DNA from 3 places in the Pelorhabdus sp. sgz311002 genome. Region 1 is predicted to be linked to each of the others. Evidence: a T-box and tRNA genes for the amino acid it is inferred to sense, from the RefSeq annotation. Region 1 holds a T-box; the other regions hold tRNA genes.
What was found. A T-box is a leader RNA that pairs with one kind of tRNA and senses whether it is charged. The one in region 1 lies ahead of AC0NJP_RS01030 (valine--tRNA ligase), so its partner is inferred to be a tRNA-Val.
Positions count from the first base shown of each region.

Region 1 (7,311 bases):
TCTCTTTTTCTGCCGCCAAATCGATTCCTTCTGCCTCCACTTTTGGCCAAGGAGCAACCATAATACTCTTGCCTTCATGAGGCAGAGTCTGCCAAATGGCTTCTGTAATGAATGGCATAAAGGGATGAAGCAATTCTAGCGTGCCGCGCAACACCTTGCACAGGACATATTGCGCTGTTTTGCGGCTTTCTTCTGTTTCTTTGCCATACAAACGATTTTTGGCTAATTCAATATACCAATCGCAAAATTCACTCCAGATAAAATCATAGAGGAGTCGACCGGCTTCGCCAAGTTCAAAATTCTCCAGATTTTCCGTTACTGTTTTTACTGTCTGGTTATAACGGCTTAAGATCCACTTATCAGCCAGCGTAAATTCCTGCGGCACAAAGTTCGCATCAAAGCCTTCTAGGTTCATTAACATAAAGCGAGAGGCGTTCCAAATTTTATTGGCAAAATTTCTGGTAGATTCGACTCTTTCCCAGTAAAAACGCATATCATTGCCTGGCGTATTACCAGTAATAAGCATAAAGCGTAGCGTGTCAGCGCCGTATTTTTCAATAACTTCCAGAGGATCAATGCCATTGCCAAGAGATTTACTCATTTTACGGCCCTGATCATCTCGCACGAGACCGTGAATGAAGACATGTTTAAAGGGAATTTCCTGCTGGAAAGCCAGTCCCATCATGATCATTCTAGCCACCCAGAAGAAAATGATATCATAGCCTGTTACCAAAACGCTGGTGGGATAAAATTGTTTTAGTTCAGCAGTGTCGTCCGGCCAGCCCATCGTGGAAAAGGGCCATAACGCAGAGCTAAACCAAGTATCAAGCACATCAGGATCTTGCTCGACTTTGCCGCCGCAATGAGGACAAACAGTCAGATCGTCGCGAGAAACGCTAGTTTTACCGCAGCTTTCACAATACCAGGCGGGAATGCGGTGACCCCACCAGAGTTGACGAGAAATGCACCAATCGCGAATATTTTCCAACCAATTGCAGTAAATTTTCGTAAACCGTTCTGGTACAAATTCAATATTTCCGCCAGTAACTGCATCAATAGCCGGTTTAGCCAGCGGCTCCATTTTAACAAACCATTGCTTCGATACTAGCGGTTCAACGACGGTTGAACATCTTTGGCAGTGGCCTACCGAATGATTGTGCTCCTCAATCTTTACTAAGCAGCCCATTTCTTTTAGATCAGCCAGTAAGGCTTTCCGACATTCATAACGATCCATTCCGGCATATTTGCCAGTTTCTGCTGCCATAGTGCCATTAGGATTGATCACAATATATTCCGGCAAATGATGACGTTGACCCATTTCAAAGTCATTAGGGTCATGAGCCGGTGTAATTTTTACGGCGCCAGTACCAAAAGACGGATCAACATATTCATCAGCAATAACCGGCAGTAAGCGGCCGACAACAGGCAAAATGAGATTTTTTCCAATCAGGTCTTTATACCGCGCGTCGTCAGGATGAACCGCTACAGCACTATCGCCTAAAAGTGTTTCTGGCCGCGTTGTAGCAATCGTTAAACCGCCGTTTCCATCTTCAGCCGCATAGAAAACATGATATAAATTGCCTGGTTTTTCTTCATGTTCCACTTCGATATCGCTTAAAGCCGTATTACAACGAGGGCACCAATTGGTAATACGGTGACCTTGATAAATTAAACCTTGCTCATAGAGATTAACAAATACTTCTCTTACCGCCTTAGAACAACCTTCATCAAGAGTAAAACGCTCTCTGTCCCAGTCGCAGGAAGCGCCAAGACGCTTAAGCTGATGAATAATATCGCCGCCGAACTGCTTTTTCCAGTCCCATACGCGGTCGACAAAAGCTTCACGCCCTAGATCGTAGCGACTTTTTCCTTCTTCCTTTGCCAACATTTCTTCTACTTTGATCTGCGTAGCAATACCGGCATGGTCTGTCCCTGGCATCCATAGCGTATTATAGCCCTGCATGCGCCGGAAGCGAATTAAAATATCTTGAAGTGTATTATCAAGCGCATGGCCCATATGCAATTTTCCTGTTACATTCGGTGGTGGTATGACCATACTGAATGGCGCTTTTTCTGGCTCTACTTCTGCATGAAAGAAACCTTCTTCTTGCCAATAATCATACCATTTTTGTTCAAACTCCGCAGGATTGTAAACCGTAGGAAGTGTTTTCTCTTCTGTGTTCAACGTGATAGCCTCCTTAGACTCAATAAAAATAAAAAACCCTTTCATCCCAAAGGACGAAAGGGTTATCTTTCGCGGTACCACCTTACTTTCCGGTGTAAACCGGACACTCTCCTTGTCGTAACGGGACAAAACCGGCCAGGCCTACTATTCGTTCAGCGCGGCAACTCCTGGATGACCTTCGAAAGCTTCTAAGTTAAGATCTCTCAGCCAAGGATCTTATTTCTGTGTCTTACTAAGCAATCTACTCTTCCATTCACTGTAGTTATGTTCATTCGATTCGTTATTATCTTATCGAATCGATCGATTCTTGTCAAGCACAAGCAAAACCTTATTAGGCTTTGCGTTTTTCCGCCAAGTACTGATCCATGGCTGCTGCCGCTTTTTTCCCGGCACCCATCGCTAAAATAACAGTAGCAGCGCCTGTCACAATATCACCGCCAGCAAAGACGCCGTCACGAGACGTTTGGCCGGTCTCTTCATTCGCTACGATATTGCCGCGCTTATCCGTATCAAGACCTGTCGTTGTAGACTGCACCAGCGGATTCGGTCCCTGACCAATGGCAATAATAACCACATCAACATCAAGAACAAATTCCGATCCTGGTACTTCAACCGGACGACGACGGCCACTGGCGTCTGGTTCACCCAGCTCCATTTTTACACATTTCAAGCCGGAAACCCAACCATCTTGGCCCATAACTTCCTGCGGATTCGTAAGAAGCGCAAATTCCACGCCTTCTTCTTTCGCATGATGGACTTCTTCTAAACGAGCTGGCATTTCTTCTTCGGAACGACGATACACAATATAGGAATGGTCAGCCCCGAGGCGCAATGCCGTTCTAGCTGCATCCATAGCTACATTACCGCCGCCGATAACTGCTACTTTCTTGCCGACATGAATCGGTGTAGCTGCTTGCGGGAATTGATAGGCTTTCATCAGATTGCAACGAGTCAAAAATTCATTGGCGGAATACACGCCATTCAAGTTTTCACCAGGCATTTTCATAAAATGCGGTAACCCAGCGCCTGTGCCGATAAACACGGCGTCAAAGCCTTCTTCTTCCATAAGCTCATCAACAGTATAAGTACGACCGATTACCGTATTGACTTCAATTTTTACGCCAAGTTGTTTCAGCGTGTCAATTTCTTTTTGAACAATTTCTTTTGGCAGACGGAATTCAGGAATGCCATACATCAAAACACCGCCTGGCGCATGAAGCGCTTCAAAGATCGTCACTTCATAGCCGAGCTTCGCCAGATCACCAGCGGCGGTCAGACCAGCAGGGCCTGCGCCAACAATGGCAACTTTCTGATTCTTCGGTTCAGCGGCTTTCACCGGAGCTGCCTCGCCATGGGTTCTGGCATAGTCAGCTACATAACGTTCCAAACGACCAATTGCTACAGCTTCCCCTTTTTTCGCCAAAACGCAATATTTTTCACACTGTTCTTCCTGCGGACAAACACGGCCGCAGACTGCAGGCAGACTGCTGAAGGATTTAAGGCTCTGTGCAGAGCCTTCCAAATCATCATCGCGCAGTTTTTTAATAAAATCAGGAATGTTAATTTGAACAGGACAGCCTTGGCGACAAGGCGATGTTTTGCATTGCAGACAACGGTCCGCTTCCGCTTTGGCGTCTTCTGCATTATATCCTAAAGAAACTTCAGAAAAATTCTTTGCGCGAACTTTCGGATCTTGTTCTGGCATGGGGTGTTTCTTCATTACCGGTGACAATGACATTCGCTCCTTCCGCTTTCACAACTTTTCTTTTCCTGAGGCAAATACATTTTTTGACGAGCAATTAGATTGGCAAAATCTACTTTATGGGCATCAAATTCGGGGCCATCAACACAGGCGAATTTATTCTCATCACCTACAGCTACACGGCAACCGCCGCACATTCCTGTGCCATCAACCATAATTGGATTCAAGCTGACTACAGTATGAATACCATAAGGGCGTGTTACTTCAGCTACGCCGCGCATCATAACAACGGGGCCAATTGCCATAACTTCAGCAATTTTTTCGCCTTCATCAATTAAACGTTTCAAAACATCCGTAACAAAGCCTTTTACGCCTTTTGAACCATCATCAGTCGTAACATAAAGCTCATCACTTACATTTTTCATTTCATCTTCGAAAATTAAAAGATCTTCATTTCTAGCACCAATAATCGAAATAACCCGATTTCCCGCTTCTTTCATGGCGCGAGCAATGGGGTATACCGGTGCAACACCGATGCCGCCGCCGACACAAACGACAGTACCAAAATTTTGAATATCCGTCGGTTTACCCAAAGGGCCGGCAATATCAAGCAGTGAATCGCCTTCTTCTAATTGACCGAGTTGTTGGGTCGAAGCGCCCACTTCTTGAAACAGAAGGCTAATCGTTCCTTTTTCTCTGTCAAAATCGGCAATCGTGAGCGGAATACGCTCGCCTTCTTCGTCTATTCGAATAATTACAAACTGACCGGGATGGCACTTCTGCGCAATCCGCGGCGCATCCATAGCATATTGTTTTACGCTAGGAGACAGAACTTTTTTTTCTACAATCTTAAACATAAAACCCCTCCTAAAATATACCTATCACTCAATCAGCTAAAATAAGCCGGTGATTGTACCATCATTGGCAATATCCATTAATTCCGCTGCTGGCCGTTTGGGAAGACCAGGCATTGTCATAATATTGCCTGCTAAGGCAACAAGAAAACCAGCCCCGGCAGCCACACGAATCTCACGAATCGTCAAAGTGAAATTCTCCGGACGACCCAGTTTGGTCATATCATCACTAAAGGAATACTGTGTTTTCGCAATGCAAATTGGCGTTTTATCAAAACCAAGCGCCGTAAGTTCCGTTATGGTCTTAGCTGCCGCTGCTGTAAAGGCCACTTGACTCGCACCATAAATCGTCTTAGCAATTGCCGTAATTTTATGTTCTATTGATTCATTGACATCATAAACAAATTGGAAATTTTTCGCCTGATCACAAGCGGCCAGAACTTTTTCCGCCAACTCTACGCCGCCAGCACCGCCATCAGCCCATACATTGGAAATGGCAATTTCAGCGCCTAAGGCTTCGCATTTTTCTTTTAAAAGAGCAAGCTCGGCCTGTGTATCCGTCGGGAACACATTGACTGCCACAACAGTAGGCAAACCAAATTGTTTCATATTTTCAATATGTTTTTCTAGATTGGCCATACCGCGTTCTAACGCGGCAAGATCCTCTGTAGTCAATGCAGTTTTCGGTAATCCGCCATGCATTTTCAGTGCTCTTACCGTAGCGACAAGAACAACAGCATCTGGCGAAAACCCGCCGAATCGACACTTAATATCAAGAAACTTTTCGGCACCTAGATCAGCGCCAAAACCAGCTTCTGTAACAACAATATCGCCCAGTTTCAAACCAAATTTTGTCGCCATAATACTATTACAGCCATGAGCGATATTAGCGAAAGGACCGCCATGGACAAGAGCTGGCGTATTTTCCAACGTCTGTACTAAGTTCGGCTTAATCGCATCTTTAAAGAGAAGAGTTAAGGCTCCTGCTACTTTAAGATCCGCTACGGTAATTGGCTTATTATCGTAGGTATAAGCCACAATAATCCGGCTGATTCTTGCTTTCATATCCTCTAAGTCAGCAGCAAGACACAGAATTGCCATCATTTCTGAAGCAACCGTAATATCAAAGCCACCTTCGCGCGGCACACCGTTGGCCTTGCCGCCAAGACCTGTAATAATCTGACGTAAAGCCCGTTCATTTAAGTCAAGTACCCGCCGCCAAGTAATGCGTCTAGGGTCGATATTCAATTCATTGCCTTGATGAACATGGTTATCGATAATTGCCGCCAGCAGATTATGAGCTGTGGTAATCGCATGAATATCGCCCGTAAAGTGCAAGTTAATATCTTCCATCGGTACAACTTGAGCATATCCGCCGCCAGCTGCACCGCCTTTAATTCCAAAGCAAGGCCCTAAAGAAGGTTCTCTCAGGGCAATAACGACCTTTTTACCGAGTTTATGAAGGGCATCGCCTAAGCCGACTGTCGTTGTTGTTTTGCCTTCACCGGCAGGCGTCGGCGTAATAGCTGTCACAAGGACGAGCTTACCATTGGGGCGATCTTTTAAGCGCTCCCAAGTAGAAAGAGCTATTTTCCCTTTATATTTGCCGTATAACTCAATTTCTTCTTCCCCAATTCCCAATTGCTTCGCTACAACTGTAATCGGTTCTTTCACTGCTTCTTGTGCAATTTCTACGTCACTTTTCAACCTGTCGTTCCCTCCAAATCATTCTTGCATCAAGACTGCCCTTATTCACTAATAAGTTTCGCAGCCTTTACTGTATTTTTCAGCAGCATGGCGATTGTCAATGGGCCAACACCGCCTGGTACTGGCGTAATAGCACTGGCAATCTCCTGCACAGAGGCAAAGTCCACATCGCCAACCAGCTTCTTATCAAGGCGATTAATCCCTACATCAATCACTACAGCGCCTGCTTTCACCATGGAGCTTGTTACAAATTGCGGCTTGCCTACGGCAGCAATCACTATGTCAGCTTGCTTCGTAAGACCTGCCAGATTTTCTGTTTTTGAGTGACAAATCGTCACAGTGGCGCTTTTAGCCAAGAGCAAAGCAGCCATTGGTTTTCCTACAATATTACTGCGTCCAATAATGACTGCATGTTTACCGGCAACAGCGATATCATAGCGGTCTAATAATTCCATAACGCCTTGAGGCGTACAAGGAATAAAAGCATCTTTCCCTTGCCATAAACACCCGGTATTAATCGGATGAAAACCATCTACGTCTTTTTCCGGTACAATTGCTTCAATCACTTGCTGTTCATCGACGGCTTGTGGTAAAGGCAGTTGCACGAGAATGCCGTGAATCGCATCACGTTGATTTAGCTCGCCAATTACGGCAAGAACCTCTGCTGTCGTTGCCGTTTCCGGCATTCGAATCACTTCGGAATAAATGCCTAAGGCCTGGCAAGCCTTTTCCTTATGTCCTACATAAACTTTCGAGGCAGGATTTTCACCAACTAGGATGACAGCAAGGCCTGGCGTAATTCCCCGATTTTTCAGACAAGTAATATCATTTATTAGTTCATCTTTGATCAATTGTGCTGTTTT
Region 1 covers NZ_JBWBCL010000001.1:201,065-208,375, reverse strand. The annotation lists gene AC0NJP_RS01030 (valine--tRNA ligase) at 1-2,185, opposite strand, end outside; T-box leader at 2,232-2,451, opposite strand; gene gltA (NADPH-dependent glutamate synthase) at 2,517-3,923, opposite strand; gene AC0NJP_RS01020 (sulfide/dihydroorotate dehydrogenase-like FAD/NAD-binding protein) at 3,905-4,744, opposite strand; gene AC0NJP_RS01015 (formate--tetrahydrofolate ligase) at 4,781-6,448, opposite strand; gene folD (bifunctional methylenetetrahydrofolate dehydrogenase/methenyltetrahydrofolate cyclohydrolase FolD) at 6,490-7,311, opposite strand, start outside.

Region 2 (7,311 bases), on a different contig from region 1:
TGAACCGCTGGCACAACTGAGGAACGTCTATTTGCTAATTGCTTGTTTATCCCTTTTACTCATGGGGCTTGCTACTACGTATATATCAGGGAAAATTGCTAATCCAATTTCTAATTTAACCAAAAACGCCTTACTCTTGGCCGACGGTGATCTACGCATTTCTGTCGAAGTTGCCGGAAAAGATGAAGTGGCGTTATTGTCACAAGCTTTCAATCAGATGGGCAGTAAATTACGCAAATTGATAACAGAAATATCGAATACAGCTGATTATCTATTAAAATCCGCCTCAGAAATGAATCATGCCGCTGGCGAAGCCGGTCAAGTATCGGAGCAAATTGCAATTACCATTACTGATATGGCCCAAGCCGCTACGAAACAATCCGATGTAATCACCTCTAGCGCCGCTAGAGTAAAAGAAATGGCAAATTCCGTTCACTTCATTACTAGTGCCGCACAAAAATCGAATACCACAGCAGGCGAAGCGATGACAGCAATCCACGAAGGAAATGCGACGATTGCTAAACAGGGAATATTGATGCAGGAAAATCAAAAAGCTGTTATCAATGTCCGTGATTCGATCACCGAACTAGCTGAAAAGTCCTCACAAATCGGTCATATTATAGAAGTCATCTCCACTATAGCCGATCAGACCAATCTATTAGCGCTCAATGCAGCTATCGAAGCGGCACGCGCGGGCGAACAAGGCCGGGGTTTTGCCGTCGTAGCCGAAGAAGTTCGTAAACTTGCCGAACAGTCCAATCACTCGAGTAAAGAAATCGAACAGTTGATTAAGGACATTCAAGCAACAACAAAACTGGCTGTTGAAGAAATTGCACTAAGCAATGATATTGCTCTCGACTTAGAAAAGGCCTCTCATACGAGTCAGCAGTCACTCCACGAGATTAACAATGCTGTACAAGACTTTGTTTCACAAATTGAGCATATTTCGACCGAAACAACGGCAGTCAACGAAAATGCCACTGAAGTATCTAGCTCCATCAATGAAGCTGCTGCCGTTTCTGAAAGCAATGCAGCAGCCACCGAAGAAGTTGCTGCCGCTACGGAAGAACAAGCCGCTTCGGTTCAATCTATTTTCTCGGAAACAAATACACTGTTAAAACAAGCCGAAGCATTAAAAAGGGAAATAGAAAAATTCAAGATTTAATACCAAAGGCAGCTTTCAGCAAAATGCTGAAAACTGCCTGTTTTCCACGGTTTCCGCCAGGTAATACAAAAATCAATTCTCATTATACGATCTAGCTAGCAAAGTTTTAACTCTTTCAAAATCAACGCTGGTCTTCTCCTGTCCCCAAATGGCCAATACCGCGCATATCCTGCATAAAGCCCTCTTCCAAGTGAACCTCATCAGAATCACCCTCAGATGCAATAATATTTTACCTTAATAGCTTTCGGCGCAAACTACCGACAACGATACAGATATGAAAAAAAAGCCTTCCGATTAAATCGGAAGGCTTTTCTTTACTGGAGCCGATGATAGGATTCGAACCTACGACCCCCTCATTACGAATGAGGTGCTCTACCAGCTGAGCTACACCGGCACATAACAATAGATATTATAACTTATGTATAGTAATCTGTCAATATCTTAGTTTTACTATTGACTAGCACACTTTACCCCATCTCAAAAACACGAAAAATTTTTCTTATCATATTATCGGATAGTTTAAAAATATCTTAATAATATAATTCCACTTAAGAAACCTAGTTAAAAAATACGATATTATAATAAGCCGTTGACCAAAGGCTTCATTTAGAGAAAGGTGAGACTATGAAATATACAGGAAGAATTCTCGGCCTAGCATTTACAATACTTTTCATTATTGCCGTAAGAATCTACGCTTATTTTTATCTGAACTATCCTTTGACAGCGTTGCCGCTGCCAGGTCTCATCGCGCTCACTTTCGCTTATTGGGCTGGAAAGAAATACGATCAGGTGAAATTTTATTCAGAAAGAGATTCTCTAACTGGGCTTTATAATCGGCGTATGATTGATAAACTTTCAGCAACAACTTTTGCCCGTTCGCATAAGCGTCGGGAACAAGTTGGGCTAATCCTTTTCGATTGTAATAATTTCAAAATAATTAATGATACATATGGGCATAATAAAGGTGATCTAGTCTTACAAGCCTTTGCCCAACTCCTGGTAAAGGAAACACGAAAGAATGACGTTGTAGCTCGCTGGGGCGGCGATGAATTTCTCGTCATTGTTACTAACGTAGATGAACAGCAAATGAAAGCGATACTGCAACGCATCGAATTTAAGACGTACGAGCTATCCAAAGAATTTGAATTTCCCATTTCCGTCGCTAGCGGCTTCTCACTTCATGTAAAAGAATCGGAAGATCTTGATACCTTACTGGCTGAAGCCGATCATATGATGTATCGTCAAAAACGTACAACTTGCTATTCTATTGCTACCTAAGGCAAAAAGATCTCTAAATAAAATGCAGAAACGGTTAGAACCTATTACTTGGTTCTAACCGTTTCCTCGTTTCATTAGAAATAACTATCTGCAATAATTTGCTGCTGCAAATCATAAATTTGGCGAGAATTGCTAAACAAATCCGCTGTAACACCACCATCAATCTTATGATGATCGACCATACCTTTCATGATTTTTTCTACTTCCTGTAGCGTCAAGTTCTTTCGATAAGGACGCGTTTCGGTAAGAGCTGTAAATACATCAGCCACAGCAACAATACGGGCCCCCAAGGATAACGCTTTTTCGGGAATCCGAAAGGGATAGCCAACACCATCTAATGTTTCATGATGATAGGCGGCCCATTCAGCGATCGTTTCAAATCCTTCAATTTGCTCTAAAACCCGATATGTATAATAAGTATGCTGCTTGATCATGTGAAATTCTGCACCGCTAAGATGCCCGGGCTTTTCTAAAACAGAACTGGGAATAGATAGTTTACCTAGATCATGTAACAAACCAGCAATCCGCATCATTTTGACTTCATCATCGCAAAAGCCCCTACCTTCCGCTAAAAAGGCCGAGATCGACGCTACGCTCCGCGAATGAGCTCCTGTAAAACGACTCGTTCTATCAATAATTGTGGCAAAAATCTCAGCAATATCAATCATATCACAAAGAGAAAAGTTCACTTTCCCATAATCATAAATCTGACTAAAGAAATTTTGATAGTAATGAGGATTCATTAAATCAAGCCAGAAGCTCTCTTGACTAGCGAAATCATGCAATGCCTTGACTAACTCAGGATCAAAAGCTGAGCCGCTCCTTTTGCGAATATTTGTAAGAATATCAGCACGTTGCGAAAAAACAAATTCATTATCGTGAAGCTGTATTTCTACGCGATCGGCCAAATGAATAATCCGACTGTGCAACGGTATTTTATCACCAGCAAGCCCCGAAGGACTAGACCCGTCCCAAAAATCATGATGATGCCGAATCGCTTCAGCTAAATAGCCAAGTTGCGTAGAATTTTTTAAAAGGTCATAGCCCATCTGGGCATGTTTGTACAAAAAATCGGCGCCTACGATCCGCAATTGACTTTTTTCCTGCCAATTGGATGCCGCACCAATATCATGAAGCAAGGTAGCATAAATCAAGTTATGACGTTCAAAATCTTCCATCCCAATGGCTTCGGCAATACGACTCGCAATCATCGCAGTACGCCAATGGTGACGAGAAAGACCGCCGGAAGAAAGCTCTAAAGCCATGGATAAGGCACGTAATAAATTAATCGGATTTACAGTTGAATACATAAAACCCTCCCCCAAAAATCTTGCCAAGCCGTTCAATATAAAGAAAGCCATGCGCTTTTCTGCTACGCATGACTAGTTTATAATGTCTACATAAATAAATGGAGCGGGCGACGAGAATCGAACTCGCCTAGCTAGCTTGGGAAGCTAGAACTTTACCACTAAGCTACGCCCGCAAAAATCACTCAACAAGTAATATTATACTCTAACTGAACCTTAAAGGCAACTAAGGATTGCTTTCCTGCTGGCATTTTTTCACCATTAACAATTCATTGCCTTGACGATTATAACGAACAAGATCCATCCATGCCGTAATAATCGCTAAACCACGGCCGCTTTCTTCATACAGAAAGCGCTCAAAAATCGTCCCCTGTTCTTCCCGGAGTATTTCAATCATATGATTGCCTGCAAATCCAGGCCCATCATCTTTCACACGCAAAATCAAATTTTCACCAATTTTATTCAACCGAATGCGGACGACCGTTCCGTGTCTAAGCGCATTTGACACAGCCTCGCCTAAAGCAATAATAACTTTTCCTTGGAAAACTCCTGCACTTTTGGCTAACAAATTCTCAATTTGCGGTCTAAAGCGCTGACGATCCTCTTGTTGCCGATAGTAGTACACCGCAGGAAAAGGTTTCATATTCGCTTTTGTATAGGAACCCACTTTGGAAGAAAAACCTTGCCTTGTTTTCTCTGTACTGCTCATTTTTTTTATTTGAACAATCATGCATTTCAAATTCCAGGGTTTCATCTAATGCCCCCTTTATGAGCTTTTCCAACGCCACACCTTAGAGAAAAAAACCATCTTACGTTCTTCGACAAAAATATGTTTTTTTCCTTTAGCCAAAATAAAAAAACGTCCTGTACACCAAAGGTGTATAGAACGTAGTATTGTTAAACATGGTGCCGCAAGACAGAATCGAACTGTCGACACGAGGATTTTCAGTCCTCTGCTCTACCGACTGAGCTATCGCGGCAAATGGCGACCCGGATGGGACTTGAACCCACGACCTCCGCCGTGACAGGGCGGCATTCTAACCAACTAAACTACCGGGCCTTATCTAGCAGTCTTAGGAAAGAAAATTTATGGTGGGGGATAACGGGATCGAACCGCTGACATCTTGCTTGTAAGGCAAGCGCTCTCCCAGCTGAGCTAATCCCCCGTATATGGTGACCCGTAGGGGATTCGAACCCCTGAAGCCGCCGTGAAAGGGCGGTGTCTTAACCGCTTGACCAACGGGCCATAATGTGGTGATCCACCCGCGACTCGAACGCGGGACACCCTGATTAAAAGTCAGGTGCTCTACCGACTGAGCTAGTGGATCGTGTCTCACAAGATATTATTATACAGATCGATTATACTTCTGTCAACACTTTTTTCATAACTTTTTTTATAGATCTTTTATGAACTGAGGCAAAGGTCGCATCGCCTGATAAAATAGGTAACTTAACTTATATAATCCATCGGAAAATTCCGCTGCAAAATACAGCAAGAGACCTTTTACAGGCCTCTTGCCAGTTATCTAGTATTCGTGTCCGCTTCTTCGCCGTTAACAGCTTAGAATGGTTGTTTTAAAACCATGGTTTGCTCCCGATCTGGACCGACCGACACAATTCCCAAGGGAATCTCAGCAACTTCACTCAGACGTTCTAAATACTTACGGGCATTTTCCGGCAAATCTTCATATTTACGAATATGACAGGTTGAAGTTTTCCAGCCAGGGAATTCTTCATAGACGGGTTCTACGGCGCCTAAAACTTTTAAGCTGGCTGGGAACTCGCCAATCATTTCCCCATTATATTTATAACCCACGCAGAGTTTTACCGTATCAAGATCATCAAGAATATCAAGGCGCGTGATCGCCATAGCATCAATACCGCTTAAATGTCCGGCATAGCGGACTACGCAAGCGTCAAGCCAGCCACAACGGCGAGGGCGACCTGTTACCGTACCATATTCATGACCCGTTTCACGAATTTTATTGCCGACTTCATCGTGAAGTTCGGTCGGGAAAGGACCTTCACCGACACGAGTGCTGTAAGCTTTTACTACGCCGATGATCTGTTGGATTTTGCTAGGACCGATACCAGAGCCGACACTAGCGCCGCCAGCGATCGGATTAGAAGAAGTTACGTAAGGATACGTGCCATGATCTAGATCAAGCATCGTCGCCTGGGCACCTTCGAATAGAATTTTTTGGTCAGCCTTTACCGCTTTGCTTAAAGCATAAGACGTATCAGCCACGTAAGGACGTAAGAAATCAGCATACTCTAGGTATTCCTTAAGAACCGTTTCATAATCGAAGCCTTCGACCTCGTAAACACATTTCAAAAGCTTATTCTTAGTTTCGATATTCAGTTTCAATTTAGCGCTAAATTCTTCTTCATCCATTAAATCAACAATTCGGATACCAATTCGCGCCATTTTATCCATATAGCAAGGACCAATCCCTCGCTTCGTCGTACCAATCTTAAAAGCGCCACGCGCTTCTTCTTCTACTTCATCAAGTAAGCGATGGTAAGGTAAAATAACATGGGCCCGATTCGAGATTTTCAAACCTTGTGTTGTAATCCCTTTGGCTTCCATGTTCTTGATTTCAGTAATCAGCGCTGCTGGATCAATAACAACACCATTTCCTAAAAGACAAGTTTTCCCTTTGTATAAAATTCCCGAAGGTAATAACTGCAATTTATGGGCTACGCCATGGGCTACAACGGTATGCCCCGCATTGTTGCCCCCTTGTGAACGAACTACTACATCGGCTTGTTCTGCCAAATAATCTACTATCTTGCCTTTGCCTTCATCGCCCCATTGTGTACCGATAACTACTACTGTTGACATCACATTACCCTCTTTCTCCCGGCCAAATCTAGCCATAATTGTGTCGACATGCCGCAAACAGTACCCACGTGAACCTCGGCATCGACATCTTCAGTTTTTGTGCAGACCAAAAATCGCCCTACGCTATTTAAGCAGGTGCGAAAATCACAACAATATATTTTATGCTGTCTTTAGGTAAATAGAACACAAAAATGTATGCGCGTTCGATCCCTTGAATATCATATCATTAACCCTTTTCCCTGTCAATCAAAAATCGAATATTCATAACCATTAAGATTATATCGTTCGTACTTTTTATAAAGGAAATAACGTTTGGGTTTTCTCAACAGACAAAAACGCTTTTTTAAAAGTTTATATATAACATATTTGGAATTTTCGGGGTTGAAATCGCCAAAATGTGTCTACGCAACAAAACAATAAGCGAAGCCTGTGGCTTCGCTTATCCTGGCATTTTCGCCAAATCGGAAAACTTGGTAAACTGCTTGTGGAAAAACAGCGGCACTGTATCTACAGGACCATTTCTATGTTTTGCCACAATAATTTCCGTAATATTTTTTCGTTCTGTATCAGGATCATAGTAGTCTTCCCGATATAGAAAAGCAACAATATCAGCATCTTGCTCCAAAGAACCAGATTCGCGCAAATCGCTGAGCATCGGCTTTTTTACCTGACGCGATTCTACGCCGCGGCTGAGCTGTGATAAGGCAACCACAGGC
Region 2 covers NZ_JBWBCL010000013.1:23,451-30,761, reverse strand. The annotation lists gene AC0NJP_RS15800 (methyl-accepting chemotaxis protein) at 1-1,165, shown strand, start outside; tRNA gene AC0NJP_RS15795 (tRNA-Thr) at 1,484-1,559, opposite strand; gene AC0NJP_RS15790 (GGDEF domain-containing protein) at 1,790-2,443, shown strand; gene AC0NJP_RS15785 (HD-GYP domain-containing protein) at 2,518-3,753, opposite strand; tRNA gene AC0NJP_RS15780 (tRNA-Gly) at 3,853-3,926, opposite strand; gene AC0NJP_RS15775 (ATP-binding protein) at 3,977-4,504, opposite strand; tRNA gene AC0NJP_RS15770 (tRNA-Phe) at 4,655-4,730, opposite strand; tRNA gene AC0NJP_RS15765 (tRNA-Asp) at 4,734-4,810, opposite strand; tRNA gene AC0NJP_RS15760 (tRNA-Val) at 4,841-4,916, opposite strand; tRNA gene AC0NJP_RS15755 (tRNA-Glu) at 4,922-4,996, opposite strand; tRNA gene AC0NJP_RS15750 (tRNA-Lys) at 5,003-5,078, opposite strand; gene AC0NJP_RS15745 (adenylosuccinate synthase) at 5,312-6,595, opposite strand; gene dnaB (replicative DNA helicase) at 7,035-7,311, opposite strand, start outside.
Region 2: it encodes a tRNA-Val, which carries the amino acid that the T-box ahead of AC0NJP_RS01030 (valine--tRNA ligase) is inferred to sense. The anticodon was not compared.

Region 3 (7,311 bases), on a different contig from region 1:
CTAAATTCGATTCTTAAATGCTATTCGACAAGCAAGCTGCTCTCGCGCAGCTTGTTTTTTATTCTCTCTAACTGCTCATCAGAACTAACGATCAGCGTATGTAAATGAACTCCGCCAGTTACGCTGGCCAAGGGCTCGGCTTTTGTTTGGGCTAGTTTTTCCGTCAGTTTACGAACGTCATAAAGATTATTTACCATAAGATTGGCCTTGATCTCTCCGTATACAGGATGCTCTACAATAACATCCAAGACTTGTGCGCCTTCCTCGACCATCGCTACAAGTTCCTGTTCTAGCTCAGCAGCGCCATGACGGCAAGCGATTGTCACTTTGCGGTTTTGCAGGGTTTCCGTCGGCATTAAGTATCCTTGCGGCGTAGCATAAATATTGCTGCCTTGCGCCCGCAGCAATGCAATATCATTGACAATAACCTGACGACTTACAGCAAACTCTTCTGCTAGTAGGGCTCCCCTTACAGGAACACTGCTTGTACGGAGTCTTTCTAAAATACATTCTCGTCTTTGCAAACCATCCATTTGATTCTCTCCTTACTCGCCTCGAGCCAATGCACCCATTTCCTGCAGCGCATCACGCTCGCCAATTACAATCAAAATATCCTCCGCCTGCAGCACTTCCGCTGCTCCTGGCGTAGTAATCAAGCCGCCTTTACGTTTAATCGCCACAATTAAAGCATGAAACCGGTTTTTTATGGCATTTTCAATCAAATTTTTCCCTACAAACGATGAATCATATTGAATCGTCATTTGCGTAATATCCATATGCAGTTCTTGATTATAAAACATATTTTCCATCAGGTGCAAAATATCAGGTTTTAACATAGCGGTAACCATCTGTCGCCCTCCCATAACAGAAGGAAAAATAACGGTATCAGCGCCAGCCCGCCTTAGTTTTTCTTCAGCCTCCTGCCGATCGGCCCGGGCTACGACAATAATTGAAGGATTTAAACTCTTCGCTGTTAAGGTCACATACACATTCTCTGCATCGTTTGGTAAAGCCGTAATGACGCCGCTAGCTGTCAACAACCCGGCATTTAGCAAAACTTCATCTAACGTAGCATCACCGTGAACGGCCAGTTTTTTTCCTTCTAACATTTTTTCATAGGTCTCATAGTCAGAATCAATGATAACAAAAGCCTTTCCTTCCCGTTCCAGCTGCTCTATGGCATTAATTCCCACTTTTCCGGTGCCGCAAACAATAACATGATCTTTCAATGCAGCTATCTTTCGATTCATGCCTTTCCTCCCCAACAAATTCTTCAATTGACCTTCGACTGACATGCCAATAATCAGCGAAAACGTATAATAGGCCACGCCAACTCCAGTAATAATCAAGCCAATATCAAAAATCTTTCCTGCCGTAGTCTTGGGCGTAATATCACCGTAGCCCACTGTCGTCATCGTCGTTACGGTCATATACACAGCATCTAAAAAAGACAGCTGCTCTAAGGCCATAAAACCAATAATCCCCATAATTTGAATAGAAAAAAAGAGTGCTAAAGATATTTTTAAACGGCTCAAGATAGATATCCCCCAACAGCCAAAGCTAAAATATAGAATGCCCAATTTTCTTTTATTCCCGCTTTTCGATACTTTTCCTGCTCTCATAAGGAGGAATATACTACTCAATAAAGAAATGAAAGAAAAACAAGTATTTTAAGGGGGCTTTCGTAAGATGACTGACGCAAATCGTCAATGGCACAATGAAACAATCGGCAAAAAAACCGTAGAAGCTTTGAGAAAAAATCGTTTTAGCGCTGAATATTTTGCTTCGGCTGAAGAAGCCAAACAGCATATTTTCACATTAATTGCACCAGAAGAATCGGTAGGCATCGGCGGTTCCGCTACTGTTAAAGAAATCGGCCTGTTAGAAGATCTAGCCAAACGAGGCAATCTGCTCTTAGACCATGGTAAAGCCGGTTTGAGCCCGGAAGAATCTTTAGAGATCCGTCGCAAACAGCTTACGTCAGATGTATTTCTTACTAGCACCAACGCCGTAACTCTTGACGGACAGCTTGTGAATGTGGATGGCTCTGGCAATCGTGTCGCCGCCATGATTTTCGGACCCAAAAAAGTAGTAGTCGTCGTCGGCCTCAATAAAATTGTCGGCGATATTCATGAAGGCTTCCGCCGGATTCAACATGAAGCAGCGCCAATCAATAATAAACGACTCAATCGTCCTAATCCCTGTACGGTGGGCGGCGTCTGTATGAACTGTCAAGGTCCTACGAGAATCTGCAATGTAACAACGATTATCGAAAAAGCCTTGCCAGCCACGCCTTGCCATGTAATCATCATCGGTGAAACCTTAGGTTATTAATGAAAAAAGCAACCGAAATTTCGGTTGCTTTTTCATTATGCGATATATTGTTAGCCAGTATGTTTCATTACTGACTGGTAATGTAAAATAAAAAACCTGCAGTAATATACTGCAGGTTTTTTCCTGGTGGGCGATGACGGGATCGAACCGCCGACATCCTGCTTGTAAGGCAGGCGCTCTCCCAGCTGAGCTAATCACCCATGGTGACCCGTAGGGGATTCGAACCCCTGAAGCCGCCGTGAAAGGGCGGTGTCTTAACCGCTTGACCAACGGGCCTTTTTTTGGCTCCTCGAGTAGGACTCGAACCTACGACCGATCGGTTAACAGCCGATTGCTCTACCAACTGAGCTATCGAGGAACAACAATCTTATTATACTTCATTTTCTTACTTTTTGCAAGTACTTTTTTTATTTCTTTTTTCGTAATTCATTGCTGCGAAGAAAGAAGTTCTAAAAACAACCTGCTTAGATATAATAACAAATTTATTATTATTTGTAAAGAGAAAAAACAGGATTTTTTTTATTTTAAGGGAACTTTTTTAAAAGATCGTTTTTTGGGTCATACTTTACAACAACTGCTTATCTATAGGAGGGATTATCTTGGATACACGCATTGAAACCCTAGCTCATAATTTAATTCATTACTCAACGAATTTGCAGCAAGGGGAAAAAATTCTCATTGAAGCTTTTGATGATTCGTTGCCGCTCGCCCAAGCGCTTATAGCCGAAGCCTATGCCGTAGGCGCCCTACCCTTTGTCGCATTGTACAACAGCCGTATTCAGCGGTCACTACTGCTTAAGGCCAGCAAAGAACAAATGGAAAACAACGCTCGCTGGGAAGCGGCGCGTATGAAAGAAATGCAGGCTTATATTGGCATTCGCGCCAGCTTTAATGTAAGTGAACTATCTGATGTAGCCGCCGAAAATTTGCAAAACTATCAGCAATACTGGTCTAAACCAGTTCATTCTGACATTCGCGTGCCGCACACGAAATGGTGCGTTCTGCGTTATCCCAATGGCTCAATGGCGCAGCTTGCCAATATGAGCAGTGAGGCTTTTGAAGATTTCTACTTTAAGGTCTGCAATTTGGACTATGCTAAAATGGCGAAAGCCATGACGCCGCTAATCGAGCGAATGGAAAAAACGGATAAGGTACACATTGTTGGCCCTGGAACGGATTTGCATTTTTCCATTCAAGGAATTCCTGCAGTAAAATGCTCCGGCCTCCGCAATATTCCTGACGGTGAAGTGTATACAGCTCCTGTTAAAACCAGCGTGAATGGCACGCTAACCTATAATACGCCAGCTGTTTACCAGGGCTTTACCTATGAAAATATTAGTCTGACCTTCCGCGACGGCAAAATTATCGAAGCTACTGCCAATAATACCGAAAAAATCAATCATGTTTTCGACACCGATGAAGGCGCTCGTTATATCGGCGAATTCGCCCTTGGCGTAAATCCTTATATTAATACGCCTATGAAAGATACGCTTTTTGATGAAAAAATCAACGGCAGCTTCCACTTTACCCCAGGCAATGCCTATGATGTCGCTTTTAACGGTAATCGTTCCGCTATTCATTGGGATCTCGTCTGCATTCAGCGTAGCGATTATGGCGGCGGCGAAATATACTTTGATGGTGAGCTGATCCGCAAAGACGGCCTGTTCGTCACGAAAGACTTAGCATCACTTAACCCTGATCAGTTAAAATAACGAAACGAATAAGAGCTAGAAAGAAAAAGCTGAAGTCTCGTCTATAACAGACGGCTTCAGCTTTTCTCTACTCTTAACCTGTTGTAAAACTATTCTAGACTACCTTTCTACGCCGCTAAAATAGTTCAACAGTTCTTCTGAACTATTTTAACAGTTCTCTAATAAAGTTTGGCAAGACAAAAGCACTCTGCTGAATCTCTTTATTATAGTAACGATATGGCAAATCAGGAATCTTGGCAAAGTCAACGGATGAAGACTCGTAGTGCTTTGATCCGATCGTAAAGGAATGCATGCCGCCGGGATAAAGAGGAATTTGCGCCAAATACATTTCCGTAATAGGAAAAAGCGAACGAATATCTTGCGTTAACCGCCGAATCAAAGCCTGATGATAAAAAGGCGATTCAGTTTGCTGCACAAACAAACCGTCTTCTTTCAAAGCCTGATAAACATCTTGATAAAATTCGTGCGTAAACAAGCCTTCCCCTGGTCCAATGGGATCAGAGCAATCGACAATGATCACATCATACTCATTTTTGGCATGCTTCATATGTTCGATTCCGTCACCAATGGTCAAATCTAATTTCGGATGGTTCTCGATCATAGCCGAGCTGATTTCTGGCAAGTATTTTTTCGCTACTTCGACTACCAAACCATCAATTTCCACCATTTTGACTTGTTTTACCTGCGGCTGTTTCACAACTTCCCGCACGCATCCGCCATCGCCGCCACCAATAACGAGGACCTTCTCCGGATTCGGATGAAGGGCTAACGGCACATGGGCTATCATTTCATGATAAATATATTCATCAAATATGCTTGTTTGGAAAACTCCGTCAAGTACAAGCATACGGCCAAACTCAAAAGAATCCAGCACTAAAACTTCCTGAAACTGTGATTTTCCCGTAAAAAGAGTCTCGCGAATCCTGGCATTCAGGCGCAAATTATCAGTCTGTTGTTCTGTACACCATAGCTCCATCTAAATCGCCTCCTGCTATTATTATAATACGAAAAGCCAATAAAATCTCATAAATATGCACTTTAAAATAAATAATTTTTATTTCTTAATACAACATATTTAAATTTCAAACCATGTTATAATAATATAGAGATATTTTACGAGAAAGAAAGCGAGCGATGTATATGAATTATTATCTAGTAAAAACGGAACCAACCGTTTTCTCCTATGATGATTTAGAACGTCTCGGCCAAGATCGTTGGGATGGCGTAAGAAATTTTACGGCGCTTAAATATATGAAGCTAATGAAACCTGGTGATAAAGCCTTTTTATATCATACCGGAAAAGAAAAGGCGATTATCGGCGTAATTGAGATCACCTCTGAGCCCTATACTGATCCAAACGAGGAAGATCCCCGCTGGATTGTTGTCAATACCAGACCTTGTTATAAGCTGGCAGAGCCTGTTTCGTTAAAAGCAATTAAAGCCTCCCCCATTTTTTCTGATTGGTTTCTTGTAACAAGCTCCCGTTTATCGGTTATGCCTGTCAAAGAAGAGTATTGGCGCGTCGTGCATCAAATGGCTCAAACGCCGCCAGAAAAGCAATAAAGCTAGTAAAAAAAGCAGAGCTTTCGCTCTGCTTTTTTGTTAAACAACACCATGCAATGTTTTATTGTAACTTACCTTGTGTTTCGAAATATTTAAGCGCAACTTCGGGGAATAAAGCGTAAGAAAGCACGTCTTCAACCGAAGGATTCGCAAAACCTTTGCTAATCAGATCTGCTGTCAGGCTTTCCATTTGCGGCGCAATATCGTCAGCCGGACGATGCGTAATCAAAGGTTCACCACCAGTTAATACTGGGAGCAATTCTTCCGATACAGGCGCTGGCGTACGGCCATATTTGCCGCGGGCTAAATCACGCACTTCTTTCGGAACCATTTTATAACGTCCTAACAGAACATTGAAAGCCGACATGGAGCCAACAATCTGACTCGTAGGCGTAACGAGCGGCGGATACCCCAGCTCAGCACGAACACGCGGCATTTCTTCAATCAAATCAGGGAACTTATCAGCCATCCCCTGTTCTTTCAACTGATTCAGCAGATTGGAAAGCATACCGCCAGGAATCTGGAAGGAGAGGACTTTCGTGTCCACTTCAATATTCGGATTCAGGTGGAATTCTTCTTTAATCTCTGTTTTTACTTTTCTGAAGTAGTCAGCAATCGGATATAAAGTTTCTTTCTTAATACCCGTATCGCGCGCCTGACCTTCTAAGGTAGCCACAATGGCTTCTGTAGCTGGCTGTGAAGAAGCCATGGAGAAAGGCGATAGCGCACAGTCTACTACGTCAACGCCAGCTTCAATCGCTTTCAAGTAAGTCATGGAAGCCAAGCCGCTAGTATAATGAGTATGCAGTGATAAAGGAATCGCGACAACTTCTTTAATTTTCTTCACAAGAACTTCGGCATCATAAGGTTTCAACAAACCAGCCATATCTTTCAGGCAGATCGAATCAGCACCCATACTCGCTAAGTCTTGCGCCAATTTCACGAAGCTATCTACATTATGATAAGGGCTTGTCGTATATACGAGCGCACCTTGTACATGAGCGCCAGCTTTTTTCGCAGCATCTACCGCAACTTCAACATTCGCCAAATCATTGAGTGCATCAAATACACGGATAATGCCAACGCCATTATCGACCGAACGGTTGACAAATTCTCTTACCACATCGTCAGCGTAATGATTGTAGCCAAGAATATTCTGGCCGCGCAGCAGCATTTGGATGGGAGTTTTCTTTAAATGCTGTTTTAAGATTCTCAGTCTTTCCCAAGGATCTTCATCAAGGTAACGTAAGCAGCTATCAAAAGTAGCGCCGCCCCAAGCTTCTAAAGAGAAGTATCCTACTTCATCAAGCTGTTCTAGCATCGGTATCATTTGCTCAATCCGCATACGAGTAGCAAGCAGCGACTGGTGACCGTCACGCAAGACTGTTTCGGTAATTTTTAAAGGTTTTGTATTCATGGTTATGTCCTCCTAACCTAATTATAGGATGTACGAATCAAAAGTTTCAATTTCATTGCTAATGATAAACACAATATCTTATATACTTGTATACAATATACTAAATTTACACAAAAAAAACAACTTTATTTTATGTACAAAAGTACAAATTTTTATAAAAAGGCTTAGGCCAATTTTATATATATTCAAAGAGCCCGCACAGAGCTTATTTACTAGCCAAAAACAGTAAAACAATATCTTTTTAGCTGCAAAAAAACTGCACGGGCCTTATCTGAAACGAGTAAA
Region 3 covers NZ_JBWBCL010000006.1:198,308-205,618, forward strand. The annotation lists gene AC0NJP_RS11350 (3H domain-containing protein) at 21-533, opposite strand; gene AC0NJP_RS11355 (potassium channel family protein) at 546-1,535, opposite strand; gene AC0NJP_RS11360 (lactate utilization protein) at 1,690-2,334, shown strand; tRNA gene AC0NJP_RS11365 (tRNA-Val) at 2,459-2,534, opposite strand; tRNA gene AC0NJP_RS11370 (tRNA-Glu) at 2,536-2,610, opposite strand; tRNA gene AC0NJP_RS11375 (tRNA-Asn) at 2,617-2,692, opposite strand; gene AC0NJP_RS11380 (aminopeptidase) at 2,934-4,046, shown strand; gene speE (polyamine aminopropyltransferase) at 4,189-5,022, opposite strand; gene AC0NJP_RS11390 (EVE domain-containing protein) at 5,187-5,609, shown strand; gene AC0NJP_RS11395 (pyruvate carboxylase subunit B) at 5,671-7,026, opposite strand.
Region 3: it encodes a tRNA-Val, which carries the amino acid that the T-box ahead of AC0NJP_RS01030 (valine--tRNA ligase) is inferred to sense. The anticodon was not compared.